2 regions of the Agromyces sp. C10 genome follow, and region 1 is predicted to be linked to the other one. Evidence: predicted binding sites of a transcription regulator. Region 1 holds the regulator's gene; the other holds the start of a gene.

Evidence for each region. Region 1 encodes HspR, which represses chaperone genes until heat shock. Its sites were predicted from a motif close to AAGTTGAGTCNNNNNGACTCAACTT; they were not measured.
Region 2: the regulator HspR is predicted to act here: its motif matches at 5,402-5,426, upstream of M1L56_RS00510 (ATP-dependent Clp protease ATP-binding subunit).

What each region holds. Positions count from the first base shown of each region.
Region 1 covers NZ_JALPSX010000007.1:10,366-17,873, reverse strand. The annotation lists gene M1L56_RS09220 (sensor domain-containing diguanylate cyclase) at 1-762, shown strand, start outside; gene M1L56_RS09215 (ATP-dependent DNA ligase) at 860-1,171, shown strand; gene M1L56_RS09210 (hypothetical protein) at 1,200-1,514, shown strand; gene M1L56_RS09205 (hypothetical protein) at 1,556-1,828, shown strand; gene M1L56_RS09200 (EAL domain-containing protein) at 1,813-2,595, opposite strand; gene M1L56_RS09195 (heat shock protein transcriptional repressor HspR) at 2,707-3,129, opposite strand; gene M1L56_RS09190 (DnaJ C-terminal domain-containing protein) at 3,129-4,124, opposite strand; gene M1L56_RS09185 (nucleotide exchange factor GrpE) at 4,252-4,923, opposite strand; gene dnaK (molecular chaperone DnaK) at 4,926-6,803, opposite strand; gene M1L56_RS09175 (hypothetical protein) at 7,215-7,508, shown strand, end outside.
Region 2 covers NZ_JALPSX010000001.1:85,615-93,122, forward strand. The annotation lists gene M1L56_RS00495 (AIPR family protein) at 1-379, shown strand, start outside; gene M1L56_RS00500 (restriction endonuclease) at 721-2,133, opposite strand; gene M1L56_RS00505 (RNA 2'-phosphotransferase) at 2,233-5,082, opposite strand; gene M1L56_RS00510 (ATP-dependent Clp protease ATP-binding subunit) at 5,442-7,508, shown strand, end outside.

The DNA of each region.
Region 1 (7,508 bases):
GAGGTCGTCACGGTCGCGAGCCTCGACCAGGCGGCGACGATCCGCCCCGATCTCGACGTCGCGCTGCAGGAGCAGCGGCTCGCCGCCCTCAGCATCGCGCCGCTCCGAGGCGACTCCGGCGCCCATGGCGTCGTCGTCTGCTTCTTCGGGCGCGACCAGGTCTTCGACGACGACACGCGCGACATCCACGCCGCACTCGCCCGTCAGGCCTCCCAGGTGCTGCGGCGAGTGCGACTGCAGGAGGAGCTGGCCCATCGTGCGCTCCACGACCAGCTCACCGGCCTGGCCAACCGCAAGCTGCTCCAGATCCGACTGGACGAGGCGCTCGCCGGCGCACGGCGCGACGCGCGCCCGCTGTCGATCGTGTTCATCGACCTGGACGGCTTCAAGGCCGTCAACGACGCCCTCGGCCACCGCGTGGGCGACGAGGTGCTCGTCGAGGTCGCCGAGCGGCTCCGCGGGGTCGCGCGCGCATCGGACCCGGTGGCGAGGTACGGCGGGGACGAGTTCGTGATCGTGTGCGAGAACGCGGATGCCGAGGCGGCCGGGGTCATCGCGGAGCGGTTCCGGCACGAGGTGGGCCGTCCGTTGACGAGCGTGCCCCCCAGCTACGGCGTCGCAGCGAGCGTCGGCGTGGCGACCTGGACTCCCGACGACACGGCCGACGTGCCGGAACCCGAACGGCTGATCCGGCTGGCCGACGAGGCGATGTACGCCTCGAAGCGCGGCGGCCGCGATCGGGTCACATCGGTGACGGTGTAGTCGGGCCCATCGCTCACGGCGCACCGCGCGGCCCGCCCGCCGGGTTCGGTGACGACCTGCGTACCGCCCTGAGATGTATCGCTAGGAAGGAGGCGACATGGGAACACTGGAATACAACTCGAAGCTCTCGGCGACGTTCGACGACCGGACACTCGCCCACCTGCAGGTGGCGATCTGGTCGAAGCTGCGCCGCGGTGAGCACTTCGCGTTCACCTGGATCGACGAGGAGGCGACACCGCCGAGGACCTCCGTCTGGTGCAGCCCCACCATTCCGATGACGTTCCAGTTCGACCGGGCCGAGCCCGCCGAACTGAACCCCCGGTGGGTCGAGGTGCTCACCAAGGCGGCCAACTCGGCAGGTGGCCTGCGACTGATCCCCGAGCCCGTCGAGGCGACCCCCGCTCGATGAGCGTGACACGAACAGGAGGAGGAACGGGATGGGCACCCTGATCTACGGTCAGCGGATCTCGGAGTTCGAGATCGAGGACCGCACGCTCGCGCACCTGCAATTCGTCATCGCGGCGAAGCTGCAACGCGGCGAGCAGTTCATGTTCACCTGGAGCCACGGGATGGAGCGCGGCAGCGGCCGCAGCGTGATCTGGATCAGCCCCGCAGCGCAGGTGCACTTCCGCTTCAGCGGCAATCGCGCACCCAAGCTCAACCGGGCCTGGCTCGAGATGCTGATGGACAGCGCGAACAGCCGCGCCGGGCTCCAATGGGTGCCCGAGCCGGCCGACGCCGCCGGACCCTGACACCGCACCCCCGACGACGGAACGAGAGAACGGAGCATCCCTTGAAGATCCACCGGCTGACGGTCGACGGCAAAGACTACTTCCTGCCCGACCCCATCGATGAGCTTCGCGCGCAGATCCTCGCCGCCATCCAGGGCGGCGGCGGATACGTCACCATCCCCCCGCTTCGAGGCGGCCCGGGAATCGACATCCTCTTCTCGCCGGGGATGCCGGTGAGCTGGACCCAGCTCGACATCGGCGATTCCGGCGACGCGTCCGGGACGTCGTCGGGGCAGGACCCCGACGAGTTCGCGGATCCCTACAGCTCGCTCTGAGCCGGACCGCCCGCTTCCGCCCGGAGGCGGGCGGTCATCCGTTCGGGCGTCGACGGTCGGCCGAACAGGAACCCCTGGGCCCGGTCGAATCCCAACTCTCGCACCGCTTCCCATTGCAGCTCGGTCTCGACGCCCTCGGCGACCGTGCGCAGCCCTCGATCGCGGGCGAAGCGCACCAGTCGAGCGACCTCCGTGCGCTCCTCGGTGACGTGCTGGATCAGCGAGCGGTCCACCTTGAGCTCGGTGATCGGCAGCGCGCCCGCGCGGAGTTCGGCCTCCTCGACGGATCGCACATCGTCGAGCGAGACTCCGACCCCGTGGTCGCGCACCCGGCGGAGGTTGCCTTCCGCGGCGGCGGGCGACGGTCGAGACTCGGTCAGCTCCAGCATGAGCAGCTCGGGGCGGATGCCGTCAGTCCGCAGCCGGTCGAGCACCCGATCGGCGAAGTCGGCCCGCTCGAGCTGCACGGCGGCGACGTTGACGGCGACCTCGATCCGTCGTCCCGCGGAGGCCAGGTCGGCAGCGAAGCGGCAGGCGCACCGGAGCATGGCGTCGCCGATGGCATCCATCGACCGGGTCTCCTCGGCGATCGGGATGAAGTGCTGCGGCCCGAGCACGCCTCGCTGGGGATGGCGCCACCGGCTCAGCGCTTCGACCGCCACCGTGCGCCCGTCCCGGGCGTCGACCTGCGACTGGAACTCGGCGACGATCTCGCCGCGCACCGCGGCACGCCGCAGGTCGCGCACCACTCGCTGGTTCCCGTGCACGACACCCTCCCCCGGGCTCTCCGAGAGCCCCGGCCATTGTGCGTGCAACATCCGATTTCGGACAAAGGCGAGACACGAGGCGCTCCGCGCCCTATAATCCGCTCGCCGACCTCAGCTCCGGTCGAGCGGCCGCCACACGACGACGGCGTTCTCGCGCCGTACGCGCGTGCCGGCCTTGAGCGAGACGACCTCGCCGTGGGCCCCGGCGGCGAAGACCCGGCGCCCGGGCCGGTTGAGCATCTCATCGGCGAGCGCGCGCTCCAGCTCGCGGACGCGTTGGCGGAGGTCGGTGACCTCGTTCTCGAGGCCGAGGATGCGGCGGATGCCCTCGAGGCTCACGCCCTCGCTCGAGAGCTGCTGGATCTCGCGGAGCTGCGCGACATCCCGCATCGAGTAGCGACGCGACTTGCCCGCCGTGCGCTTCGGGGACACGAGCCCCATGCGGTCGTACTGGCGGAGCGTCTGCGGGTGCATGCCGGCGAGCTCGGCCGCGACCGAGATCACGAACAGGGGGCTCTCGCCGTCGACCTGCATCAGTGGCCCCGGGCCTTGGCGAGGAGGTCCTCGCGGGGATTCTCGTCGGGCAGGAGCGCGGCGAACTCGCGCAGCTTCTCCTCGGCCTCCTTCGACAGGTGCGACGGCACGGCGACCTGCACGACGGCGAGGAGGTCGCCCGTGCCCTTCTTCGTCTCGACGCCGCGACCCTTCACGCGCAGCACGCGGCCGCTCGGAGTGCCCGGCGCGACGCGCAGCTTGACCGGCTCGCCGCCGAGCGTCGGCACCTGGATGGTGGCGCCGAGCGCGGCCTCGACGAAGGTGACGGGCACGTTGACGCGGAGGTTGAGCCCGTCACGTTCGAACACCGGGTGCTTGCGCACCTTGACGGTGAGCACGATGTCGCCGGCCTCGCCGCCGTCGGGCGACGGGTGGCCCTTGCCGCGCAGCCGGATCTTCTGGCCGTCGGCGACGCCCGCGGGCACGTTGACGGTGATCTCGCGCCCCTCGGCGGTCTGCAGCGTGATGCGGTCGCCCTTGGTGGCGGTGACGAAGTCGAGCGTCGTCGACGCGGTCACGTCACGCCCGCGGGTGGGGCCGCCGAAGCCGCCGTAGCCGCCGGTGGGCTGGCCGAACCGGCCGCCGCCGAAGAGGCCGCTCAGCAGGTCGTCGTACTGGCCGGCGCCCTGCTGGGTGGTGTAGCGCGTGCCGCGGCCGCCCGGGCCGCCGAACATGCCGCCGAAGACGTCCTCGAAGCCGCCGGCGCCGCCGGCGCCGGGCGCGGTGAACCGGGCGCCCTGCCCCATCGCGCGGACCGCGTCGTACTCCTTGCGTTCCTCGGGATCGGAGAGCACGGAGTGCGCCTCGCTGATCTCCTTGAACTTCGACTCGGCGGCGGCATCCCCCGGGTTCTGGTCGGGGTGGTACTTGCGCGCGAGCTTGCGGTAGGCCTTCTTGATGTCGGCGTCGCTGGCGTCCTTGGAGACGCCGAGGATCGCGTAGAAGTCCTTGTCGAACCAATCCTGGCTGGCCATCGGCGCCTCCTTCCTCGAAATCTAGTGCGGATCGGTGATCGAGTAGCGCCGCCTGCGGCGCGTATCGAGATCGGGTGACCCGGTCTCGATACGGCCGCGGGCGGCCTCCTCGACCAGCGGTGCCCCGCTACGCGGGCGTCTTGACGACGACCTTCGCCGCACGCAGCAGCGTGCTGCCGAGCAGGTACCCGGTCTCGACGACGTCGGCGACCGTGTCGACCTCGACCTCGTCGGAGTGCTGCTGGAAGATCGCCTCGTGCCGCTGCGGGTCGAACGCCTCGCCCACCTCGCCGAACGGCGTGAGGCCGAGCTTCTCGACCGACGCGCGCAGCTTCGCCGCGATCGTCGCGAACGGGGTGTCGCCCTCGAGGTCGCCGTGCTTCTCGGCGCGGTCGAGGTCGTCGAGCACGGGCAGCAGCACGGCCACGGCCGCGCCGATCGCCCGCTCCCGCTCGACCTCGCGGTTCGCCTCGGTGCGCTTGCGGTAGTTCGCGTACTCGGCGGTGACCCGCTTCAGGTCGGCGAGGTGCTCGGCCGACGGGTCGTCGACCTCGGCCTGCGCGGCGTTCAGGATGTCGTCGACGGTGAGGGCCTCCTCGTCGAGCACGTCCGAGACGTCGGGTGCAGCACCCTCGGCCGTGCCGGCGGCATCCGTCGACCCCGCCTCGGGGGCGGACTGCTCGCCCGCCCCCTCGGCACCGGCGTCGGCATCGGGCTTGCGAACCTGACCCGTCTCGGGGTCGATCCGCCGCTTGTCGCGGATGATCGGCTCGTCGTGGTTCTGGTTCTCGTCAGCCATGGCTACTTCTTCTCGTCCTCGTCGTCGATGACCTCGGCGTCGACCACGTCCTCGTCGGACTGGTCGGAGCCCTCGGTGCCGGACGGGTTCGCGTCCTCACCGGGGTTGGCGCCGGCGGTCGCATCGGCCTGCTGGCCCTGCGCGTAGATCGCCTCGCCGAGCTTGCCCTGCGACTGGTTCAGCTTGTCGAACGCCGACTTCACCGCGTCGTCGTCGTCACCGGCGAGCGCGGTCTTCAGCGCGTCGACGTCGCCCTGGACCTCGTTCTTCACGTCGGCCGGGAGCTTGTCCTCGTTGTCCTTGATCAGCTTCTCGATCGAGTAGACGAGCTGCTCCGCCTGGTTGCGCGTCTCGGCCGACTCGCGGCGCTTCTTGTCCTCCGCCGCGTGCTCCTCGGCGTCGCGCACCATCCGGTCGATGTCCTCCTTCGGCAGCGACGAGCCGCCGGTGATGGTCATCGACTGCTCCTTGCCGGTGCCCTTGTCGCGCGCCGACACGTGCACGATGCCGTTCGCGTCGATGTCGAAGGTGACCTCGACCTGCGGGATGCCGCGGGGAGCCGGGGCGATGCCGGTCAGCTCGAACGTGCCGAGCGGCTTGTTGTCGCGCGTGAACTCGCGCTCGCCCTGGAACACCTGGATCGCGACCGACGGCTGGTTGTCGTCGGCGGTCGTGAAGGTCTCGCTCCGCTTGGTCGGGATGGCCGTGTTGCGCTCGATGAGCTTGGTCATGATGCCGCCCTTGGTCTCGATGCCGAGGCTCAGGGGGGTGACGTCGATGAGCAGCACGTCCTTGCGCTCGCCCTTGAGGACGCCGGCCTGGAGAGCGGCGCCGACGGCGACGACCTCGTCCGGGTTCACGCCCTTGTTGGGCTCCTTGCCGGTCTCCTGCTTCACGAGCTCGGAGACGGCGGGCATGCGGGTCGAACCGCCGACGAGCACGACGTGCGCGATGTCGGCCACCTTGATGCCGGCCTCGCGGATGACATCCTCGAACGGCTTCTTCGTGCGGTCGAGCAGGTCGCTCGTCATGTTCTCGAACTGAGCGCGCGTGAGCGTCTCGTCGAGGTTGGCCGGGCCGTTCTCGGTGAGCGAGAGGTAGGGCAGCTGGATGCTCGTCGACATGCTCGACGAGAGCTCCTTCTTGGCCTGCTCCGCGGCCTCCTTGAGGCGCTGGAGGGCGATCTTGTCCTTCGAGACGTCGACACCCGTCGAGTCCTTGAAGCGCTTGATCAGGTGCTCGACGATGCGCTGGTCCCAGTCGTCGCCGCCGAGGCGGTTGTCGCCCGCGGTCGCACGGACCTGGATGGTCGAGAAGTCGTCGTCCTTGCCCACCTCGAGGAGGGACACGTCGAACGTGCCGCCACCGAGGTCGAAGACGAGGATGAGCTCGTCCTCCTTGCCCTTGTCGAGGCCGTACGCGAGCGCGGCGGCGGTGGGCTCGTTGATGATGCGGAGCACGTTGAGGCCCGCGATCTCACCGGCCTCCTTGGTCGCCTGGCGCTCCGCGTCGTTGAAGTACGCCGGCACGGTGATGACCGCGTCGGTGACCGTGTCGCCCAGGTACTGCTCGGCGTCGCGCTTCAGCTTCTGCAGGATGCGCGCCGAGATCTCCTGCGGCGTGTAGGTCTTGCCGTCGATCTCCTTCTTCCAGTCGGTGCCCATGTGGCGCTTGACCGACGAGATGGTGCGATCGACGTTGGTCACGGCCTGGCGCTTGGCGGTCTCGCCGACGAGCACCTCGCCGTCCTTCGTGAATGCCACCACCGACGGGGTGGTGCGGAAGCCCTCGGCGTTCGCGATGACGACGGGCTCGCCGCCCTCGAGGACGCTCACGACCGAGTTGGTGGTCCCCAGGTCGATTCCGACTGCACGTGACATGTGTGTCTCTCCTTCTGCCGGGGGGTTCTCGGATGTCGCCCCGCGGCGATCGGCCCGGCGGTGCCCGCCCGCGGCCGAAGTCTGCTCGTCGAGACTTGAGCCTCGACCGCTCAAGTCTCGCAGCGGCATCCGTTCGATGTCAAGTCGGGACGCTGAAAGTTGAGCCTATGTGACTCAACCGACCTCGCCCGTCCGCATTCCCCCTGCGCCCCATCCCCCGGGCCGGGCCTCAGCCCTCGCGTGCGAGTGTCCAATGGATGTCGCCGCGACGCTCCCGTGGCGGCATCCATTGGACACTCGATGGGGGTTCGAAGCGGCGACCGGTCCTGCACAGGCCGCGATGAGGCGAGTGGACCCACCGCACGCGCCTCGGCGCCGGTGCGCCGTGGGCGCGGCGCGCAGCATGGTCCGGTGCCGGCGCGCCCCCTCCCGCCGCAACTCCGCCGAGTGCCGTTCTCGGTGCCGCGTGCCGATGAGCTCGGCGTCCCGCGTGGGCGGCTCCGCGCGCTCGACCTCTCCGCGCCCTTCCACGGCGTACGCGCCACCGTCCCCCCGGCGACCCATGCCGAGCGCTGCGCCGCGTTCGCCGCCCGCATGCCCGTCACCCAGGTGTTCAGCCACGCCACGGCCGCCCTGCTGTGGGGCGTGCCGCTGCCGTCCGCGCTGGAACGGGGGCCGCTGCACGTCTCCGCCCTGCGCGGACGC
Region 2 (7,508 bases), on a different contig from region 1:
TGCTCACCGCGAGGAGTTGCGTCCCGATCTTCGGGCAAGCTATGCGTCGATTCGATTTACGCTCGTCTATTTGGTTTGTGTCGTAGTGGAGATATCAGAAGCTGGAGCTCGACTTATGCGCGAGCCTGAGGCGTGGTTGCCGGAGGAGGAGGACGCCGTTCTGGCATCACTGGACGCAATAGCGGCCGAAGTTGTCGACTCAGCGAATTATCACGTTCAGGCAGAACTCCAGGCGGACCCGGACTACGATCCAAAGGTCGTTTTCAAGAGTCGAGGTGGGGTCAGCCGACTAGAGACGGACGTCCTACGCGACGCCCGCAGGCAGGCGGGGCGTGCCCACTCATACCTTTTCACAGTCACGCCTGCGGACCGGTCGTAAACGTGCACGGGGATGAGCGCAACGGGGTTCATGGTCGCCGGTCTAGGAGGGCGTCACGTCGATGCTCGGACTTCTGAATTAGGCGGATCAATAGCATCAGCTGACACGGAATCTGAATGGCTCTTCGGTTCTACTTAAACACCACTTGAGAACCGGGGGTTACGGATATCATCGAGGCGCTACCCTTAACCTAAGTGCCGCTGACGGGGCGTGAATCTCGGTTCTGTCGATTTCGCTCGGCGGCGCACGAAAGTTCTCGATCGGTTCGATAGCTTTGTAGAGCTTGTGTTTCGCGAGTTCGAGGATGCCGCTCCACCTACCGTCGCATGTTCGGTCGGAGGTCAGCCAACAAAGCTGTTGAATTCCGGGGGAACGACGAAATAGGTCGCCAGGACGTCGCCCTTCGTTAGCGGTCGCTCGGCCGCTGCATCGACGAGGCCTTCTGCTACTAGCTGCTCCGCGAATCTGTTGCTCGGCCTAGTGAAGCCCCTCAGGGTTCGATCCGGTTCAAATCCACCGATCTCATATATTCGCTCGCGCGGGATCGCACCTCCGCTCCGCGCAGCCTCCACGATGCTCATCGATTGAGTCAGATATCCACCCTCGACGAGCATCGCCATTAGTCGACCGAAGGCGCTCGGTGACCAAGCGGCGCGCTCAGGCCGGTCAGGGTCGCCCAAGACTGCTAGCGAGCGATCAAGTCGACGTTGGCGAAGTTCGAAACTATCCTGTCCGACTGTGGCGGAGCGGTCGGCGGGTGGTTCGGGTCGGAAGTGTAGCTCTGCGGACTGTTGCCCAACTGCGACATCGAGCCTGGCTTCGGGTCTCGGGTGGCCTGGTCGATCGGTGAAAAGCACCTGCTCGATCCCCTCCGCCGTCGCAATACGGAAGCGAGTCTGGCGGCCGTAGCGGTTAGTGCTGCCCAGAACCCAGTCGCCTCGGTCCACACTCAGGCCGCCGAACTGAAGTTCAGCCGGAGCGGCCTCCAGGTCGCTATCGAGAAGCTCGTCTACCGCGGACTCTGGTTCATCTGGTTGCAAGATCATCGCGAACGGCGTCGATGTGAAAGCGAGGAAACCGCGCTTGTGAAGATCCTCGGACGTGGCGTCGGCCACGATTTCGGCGAAGGAACGGGCAAGAGGTGCTGGGTCGCCGGACCTGCCGGCGCTATCAGTCGCTTCTGCAAGGCCTGCCCGGATCGCTTTGCGAGCTTGAGCCGTTGGGAACGCGGATGTAAGTCCGGCTCCGATCGAGGCCGCGAGGAACGCTTTCGCGATCTGGCGGGCGAGACGAGGAAGCCATTCGAAAGCCGGAGTGTCCAGATTCACGAGGGAGACGCGGTGCGTTAGGGCGTACGAAACCGCATCTGCTGTGAAGCCGCTACCGGAGAACAGCGCGTAGCGGTAATCAAAAAGGGCGTACCCCGGCATTCGGGCGGCCGAGTAGTGCTCGTTCACGTCATTGATCACGCCGACAGCGTTTCTGACTGTGTCTAAGCCCACTCTGTCTCGTCGAAGCTTCGCTTCAACGAACAGACGAAGCGGATAGGTGCCTGGCACTGTCATCGTCAGTTGCCCGAGTACGTCAGCTTGGTGGTCGGCCCCTCGACCCCTGACATAGAGAGAGCCGTTCCGGTCGACCAACGCCGTCGTATCCTGAGACTGGCGCTCAAGACGCTCGTAGCCGCTCGCACTCAACCAGTGAGCGACGAGCTCCTCTAAGACATAACCTCCAAGGCTGCTCTCAGTAATCACAGACTGAGGCTATCCAACCGTCTCACCCTTTCCGCGATGCGCCGGGGCTCATATCGCCTCGCCCAATCATCGGCGCCTCGAGCCAAGCAGTCCACCCGATTAGGCATCCGAGGATTCGACCAACAGCGAGGCGACCTCTCTGGCGGGCACAATCTCAAGCATCTCCGGACCGACTCTAGGTGCGAGCCACGTACTTGCCGCGGCGTGAACCAACGATTCGGTCCTAGCTGCATCGACACGAAGTAGCGCGACGGGCTTCCCTTGCCGCCGCGATGCGTTCATCGCCATGGCTGGCCGGTCAGAGAGATGAACCCACTGACGACTGCCCTTAAGCAGCCCCGACCGAGCCTCGAATATTGAGGCGAGGTTCTCTAATGGCGTCGCGTGGTAGAGCGAGGCGGGTGGAGTTCGGACGTCGTACTTGATGTCTCGCTTGACCGAATGACCGTACACCGCTCGAATTTCTTGTCCATCGCGTTGGAACCGGGGCTCGCCCGCCGCTCCGGCGATCAGCATGAGTACACCGGGCGTAACGTCGTAACCGCTCGCGTTGAGGAGTTCGGTCAACTCCTCGACATGAACCCATCCGTCCTTTGTCGCCGGGGCGTACGGGTTGTGCCGAAGGTGGTAAGCCATGGCCCGGCTGATGCGACGACGGTCGGGAAGATCCAGAACGGTGTCACCGTCCTCGGACGCTACGCCCGCGATCTCGGTCCATCGGTTGTGAAGGGTTCGCGCGACCTCTCCGATTGGGAAATCCTGAAACTCCCTTTCTACACCGATGAGCAACTGCCCGGCTCGTACTCGGTGGTGGCTCGTGGCTCCCGGCGCACTGAACATCCAGGCTGCGCGGGCGATGACACCGCCGGCAAGGTACTGCATCGCCTCGTCGTGTGCGGGTGCGTCTGTAGCGCCGAAATCGAGCAGAGCCTGGAGGTAGAACCGCAGTACTCGCGAACGCGACACCCAGTCTGCCGCGTCGTACAGTGGCACGTCTTCCAGCAATTGTGCCAGTTCGTATCCGAATGGGCGGGTCCCCCTTGCATCGAGGTCGACAGCGAGGACCCGACCACTTGGTTCGACGAGCCAGTTTAATGCGTGTGAATCGCGGCGTTGGAGCGGTGGCGCAGCACACATGATATTCCACCAACTGGCGAACACTGCGGCGCGCTCCTCATCATCGCAGATTGCCTTCAGCCACCGGCCAAACTCCCTCTCCCAGAGACATCGTCTCAAGCCGTCGGAAGATGCATTGGCTCGGGCGTGGAAGAGCGCCAGAAACCGAGCTGTGCGATGGACGACCGGTTCGGCATTCGACGGTGCGAGTCGAATCACCTCGTCAAGGGTCTTGCCGCTGTTGTATCGTCGGACAGAGAATAACGCATCATCGCCCAACTCCATTCCGGGCACGCCCGATCCAACGGTGGCGAGATGGTCAATCACTCCAAATTGGTTCGTTTGCCCCGTTGCCCTGATTCGCTTCGAAAGGAGTTGAGTTTGGCGTAGGTCGTGTTGGTACGCGGATGATGATAGCGCCTTGAACACAAATGTCTGCCCGATCGAGTTCTCAGCGTCTTGCAGGACGATTACCCCGCCCCGCCCGCCGAGCCGTCTCCGCTGCAATTCGTGACTGCGAATGGCCAAGCTGGCTGCACCGCCGAACAGCGTCGCCGCATCCCCGCTGCGTACCGCGAACGCGATCTCCTCCGGCAGTCGCAAGAGAGAACCGGGCACGGGACCGTTGGATTCAATGTCTTGGGCCATCACAATCAGTTTGGTCGCGTCGTCAGATTGCGAGCCGGACGGGGTTCCCAAGAACGTGAGCGCCTCCCGTCGAAGTGTGACGTTCGACGAAAGCCGAGCGAGGTTCAATTTGTCCTCAGCATCCGCCAGCCTGGATCGGTGCCCTCTCAGAGGTCGCCCTTTGGGGGCACCCGAACGCGTCCGTATGGCGTTACGTAAGTGTTCTCGAGCGTTGCTTCGGTCCACTTTGGCGAGGTAGGAGTGCAACTCCGAAAGCACATCTCTGAATACGAACTCGCCCGCGCGTCGATCACGGGATATCGCGGCGACAAGCGCAGGAGCAATCCATTCGAGCGTTGGTGACAGCACCGCGTGGCTCGTTCGCATGCAGAAGGGCAGACGAATACCCCTGGTCGAGATATCGATTTCGCGCGATACGCCCCGCTTGCCCAGTTCGTCGAGGAGTGCCTGAAGCATGACTATTCGCAGCACAGTTTCTGCTTCGGCGGGATTGCACAAGCGCGCGCCTTCAGTCGCGTGAAGTGCGCGTTCGAGAAACTTCTTGCGACCCGATACGGTGCTTGCTTCACCCGCCAGCTTGGTCCACAGTTCCCCGCAGTTTAGGTACCACGTAGCGTTTAGATTCGTCCCTCCAGCGCTGCCTCCAATCGTCCTCGCCGCAGACTCAAGCGCGCCCTTTTCTCCGAAGAGGTCATAACGCCAGAGACACCCTTCGAGGAAGTAGGTCAGCGCGTTGTCCGCGCCATCCTGATGAGCGTCGAGGAGTGCTTCGCATGCACTCTCGAGTTGCGACAACTCAACTAATCCGAAACGTGCGGCAAGGACTGTGGAGATTCCGAATCTCACTCGCAACGATCGATCAGGGACCTCCTCGCTCAACTTGGCTGCCTCAATGAGGAAGGTGAGATATGTGCGGGCAAGTCCAAGCGCTTGCGAGAACACCATCCGCTTGCGCCATGATGCGGCGAAGGCCGCGTCAAGTGCCGCCCATGCAACCTGCTCTCGGGCCCGAAGAAGTGCCCCGGACAGGGACAGCCCGTGAGATCGGAAGTACGGTCCAAGTGACATCGCGCCCCGCGACAACCGTTCCTCCTGGACCAACGCTGCGATCAACGGAATGCCGGCTGCCTCACGCGCCTGTGCCCAGTGACGAACCAGCTGAAATCCCGAGGTGTTCGGGTCCATCCAGTCTGCGACTGCGCCCGCCCCATCAAGCTCAATCCATCTTTCTAGGTCGACGTCGACGTCGACTCCTGCCTGTTGAGCTGTCCAGGCGGCTGCGCTGTAGTTGTCACGCAGGTGTCGTGCGAGGCGGTCAAAATCACCTCGCGTCCTACGATTGCTCATCCGCGCGGCGACATCGGCTGGACTCGGGGGTGGGACTGCGGCCATTCGTCCTCCACTTGACGGTGCCCTTCACTGTTGCATGGAAGTTCAAGGGGCCGGCGTAGGCGCTGTGGTCAGCCGTGCCTGCGTCGGGAATATCAATGACGCGGAGGCGTTGAACTTGAGCGTACCCAACTCAAGTTCCCAGGAGGACCTAGGTGCCCGACAACTTTAACGAGGCCGGCGCGAGCTCGTTCGACGAGTTCCTCGCCCGCTACCTCGCGGGTGAGCAGGCCAGGCAGGCGCGGTCGATCGACCTCAGCCGGTTCCTGACCTCGCGCACCCAGAGCATCCTGCAGCGCGCCGGACGCTTCGCGCTCGAGCGCGGACAGACCGAGCTCGATGCACTGCACATCCTGCGCGTCATCGTCGAGGACGAGTCCGTCGCGCAGGCGATCACGCGCGTCGGCGCGAGCCCCGAGCGCATCATCACGGCGACCGAGGCGCGGCTGCCCGCGGCATCCGACACCGCCGACGTCAACTCGGCCATGATCACGCCGAGCGCGAGCCGCGCGCTGTTCCACGCGTACCAGGTCGCACGCTCGAGCGGTTCGACGTACATCGACCCCGAGCACGTGTTCTTCGCGCTCGTGCTCGGGCAGGATGCGCCTGCCGGGCAGGTGCTGCAGCGCGCCGGCGTGACCGCCGAGGCGCTGGCCGCTGGACTTGGTGAGCACGTTGAAACCGAGTCCGACGAAACCGGGTCTCGATACGGCGCTGGCGCGCCTACTCGACCGGCGGAGGGGGAATCGAGCACCCCCATGCTCGACAAGTTCGCCATGGACCTCACCGAGCGCGCCATGAACGGCGAGCTCGACCCCGTGATCGGCCGTGCCGACGAGATCGAGCAGACCATCGAGATCCTCAGCCGCCGCACGAAGAACAACCCCGTGCTGATCGGCGAGGCCGGCGTCGGCAAGACCGCGATCGTCGAGGGCCTGGCCCGCGCGATCGTCGAGGAGAACGTGCCCGAGGCGCTGCTCGGCAAGCGGGTCGTCGCACTCGACCTGCCCGGCATGCTCGCCGGCACCCGCTACCGCGGCGACTTCGAGGAGCGTCTCACCAAGACGATGGAGGAGATCGCCGAGCACCGGGGCGAGCTCATCGTGTTCATCGACGAGGTGCACACGGTCGTCGGCGCCGGTGGTGCCGGCGAGGGCGGCATGGACGCGGGCAACATCCTGAAGCCCCGCCTCGCCCGCGGCGAGCTGCACCTCGTGGGTGCGACCACGCTCAAGGAGTACCGCACCATCGAGAAGGACCCCGCGCTCGAGCGCCGGTTCCAGCCGGTTCGCGTCGGGGAGCCCTCGATCGAGGACTCCGTGCTCATCCTGCAGGGCCTGCGCCCCGCGTACGAGGAGCACCACGGCGTCACCTACACCGACGACGCCCTCCGCGCCGCCGTCGAGCTCAGCGCCCGGTACCTCACCGACCGCGTGCTGCCCGACAAGGCCATCGACCTCATCGACCAGGCCGGTGCGCGCCTGCGCCTCAAGCTGGGCGTGAAGGTGGATGTCTCCGCGCTCATCGAGCGCCTGGCGGAGCTCGAGGCCGACAAGAACGCGGCCGTCCGCGCCGAGCACTACGAGGAGGCGTCGCGGATTCGCGACGAGATCTCGAAGGTGCAGGCGAAGCTGGATGACGCGACCTCGCGCAACGCTGGTCGAGTAGCGGAGCGTATCGAGACCACCACCGAGGGTCTCGGTACGGGCGCTGGAGCGCCCTACTCGACCACCGTGGGGGAGCCCGAGATCGCCGCCGTGATCTCGCGGGCCACCGGCATCCCGGTCAACCGCGTCACCGAGGGGGAGCGCGAGCGTCTCGCGAACCTCGAGGGCGAGCTGCACGCCCGGGTCATCGGGCAGGATGACGCGGTCACCGCCGTCTCCCGCTCGGTGCGCCGCAACCGCACCGGCATGGGTGACGCGCGCCGGCCCGTCGGCTCGTTCCTGTTCCTCGGGCCGACCGGCGTCGGCAAGACGGAGCTGGCGCGCGCGCTGGCGGCGAGCCTGTTCGACGACGAGGGCGCGATCATCCGCTTCGACATGAGCGAGTTCGGCGAGCGGCACACCGTGTCGCGGCTCGTGGGCGCCCCTCCCGGATACGTCGGCTACGACGAGGCCGGCCAGCTCACCGAGCGGGTGCGGCGCAACCCGTACTCGATCGTGCTGTTCGACGAGATCGAGAAGGCGCATCCCGACGTGTTCAACCTGCTGCTGCAGGTG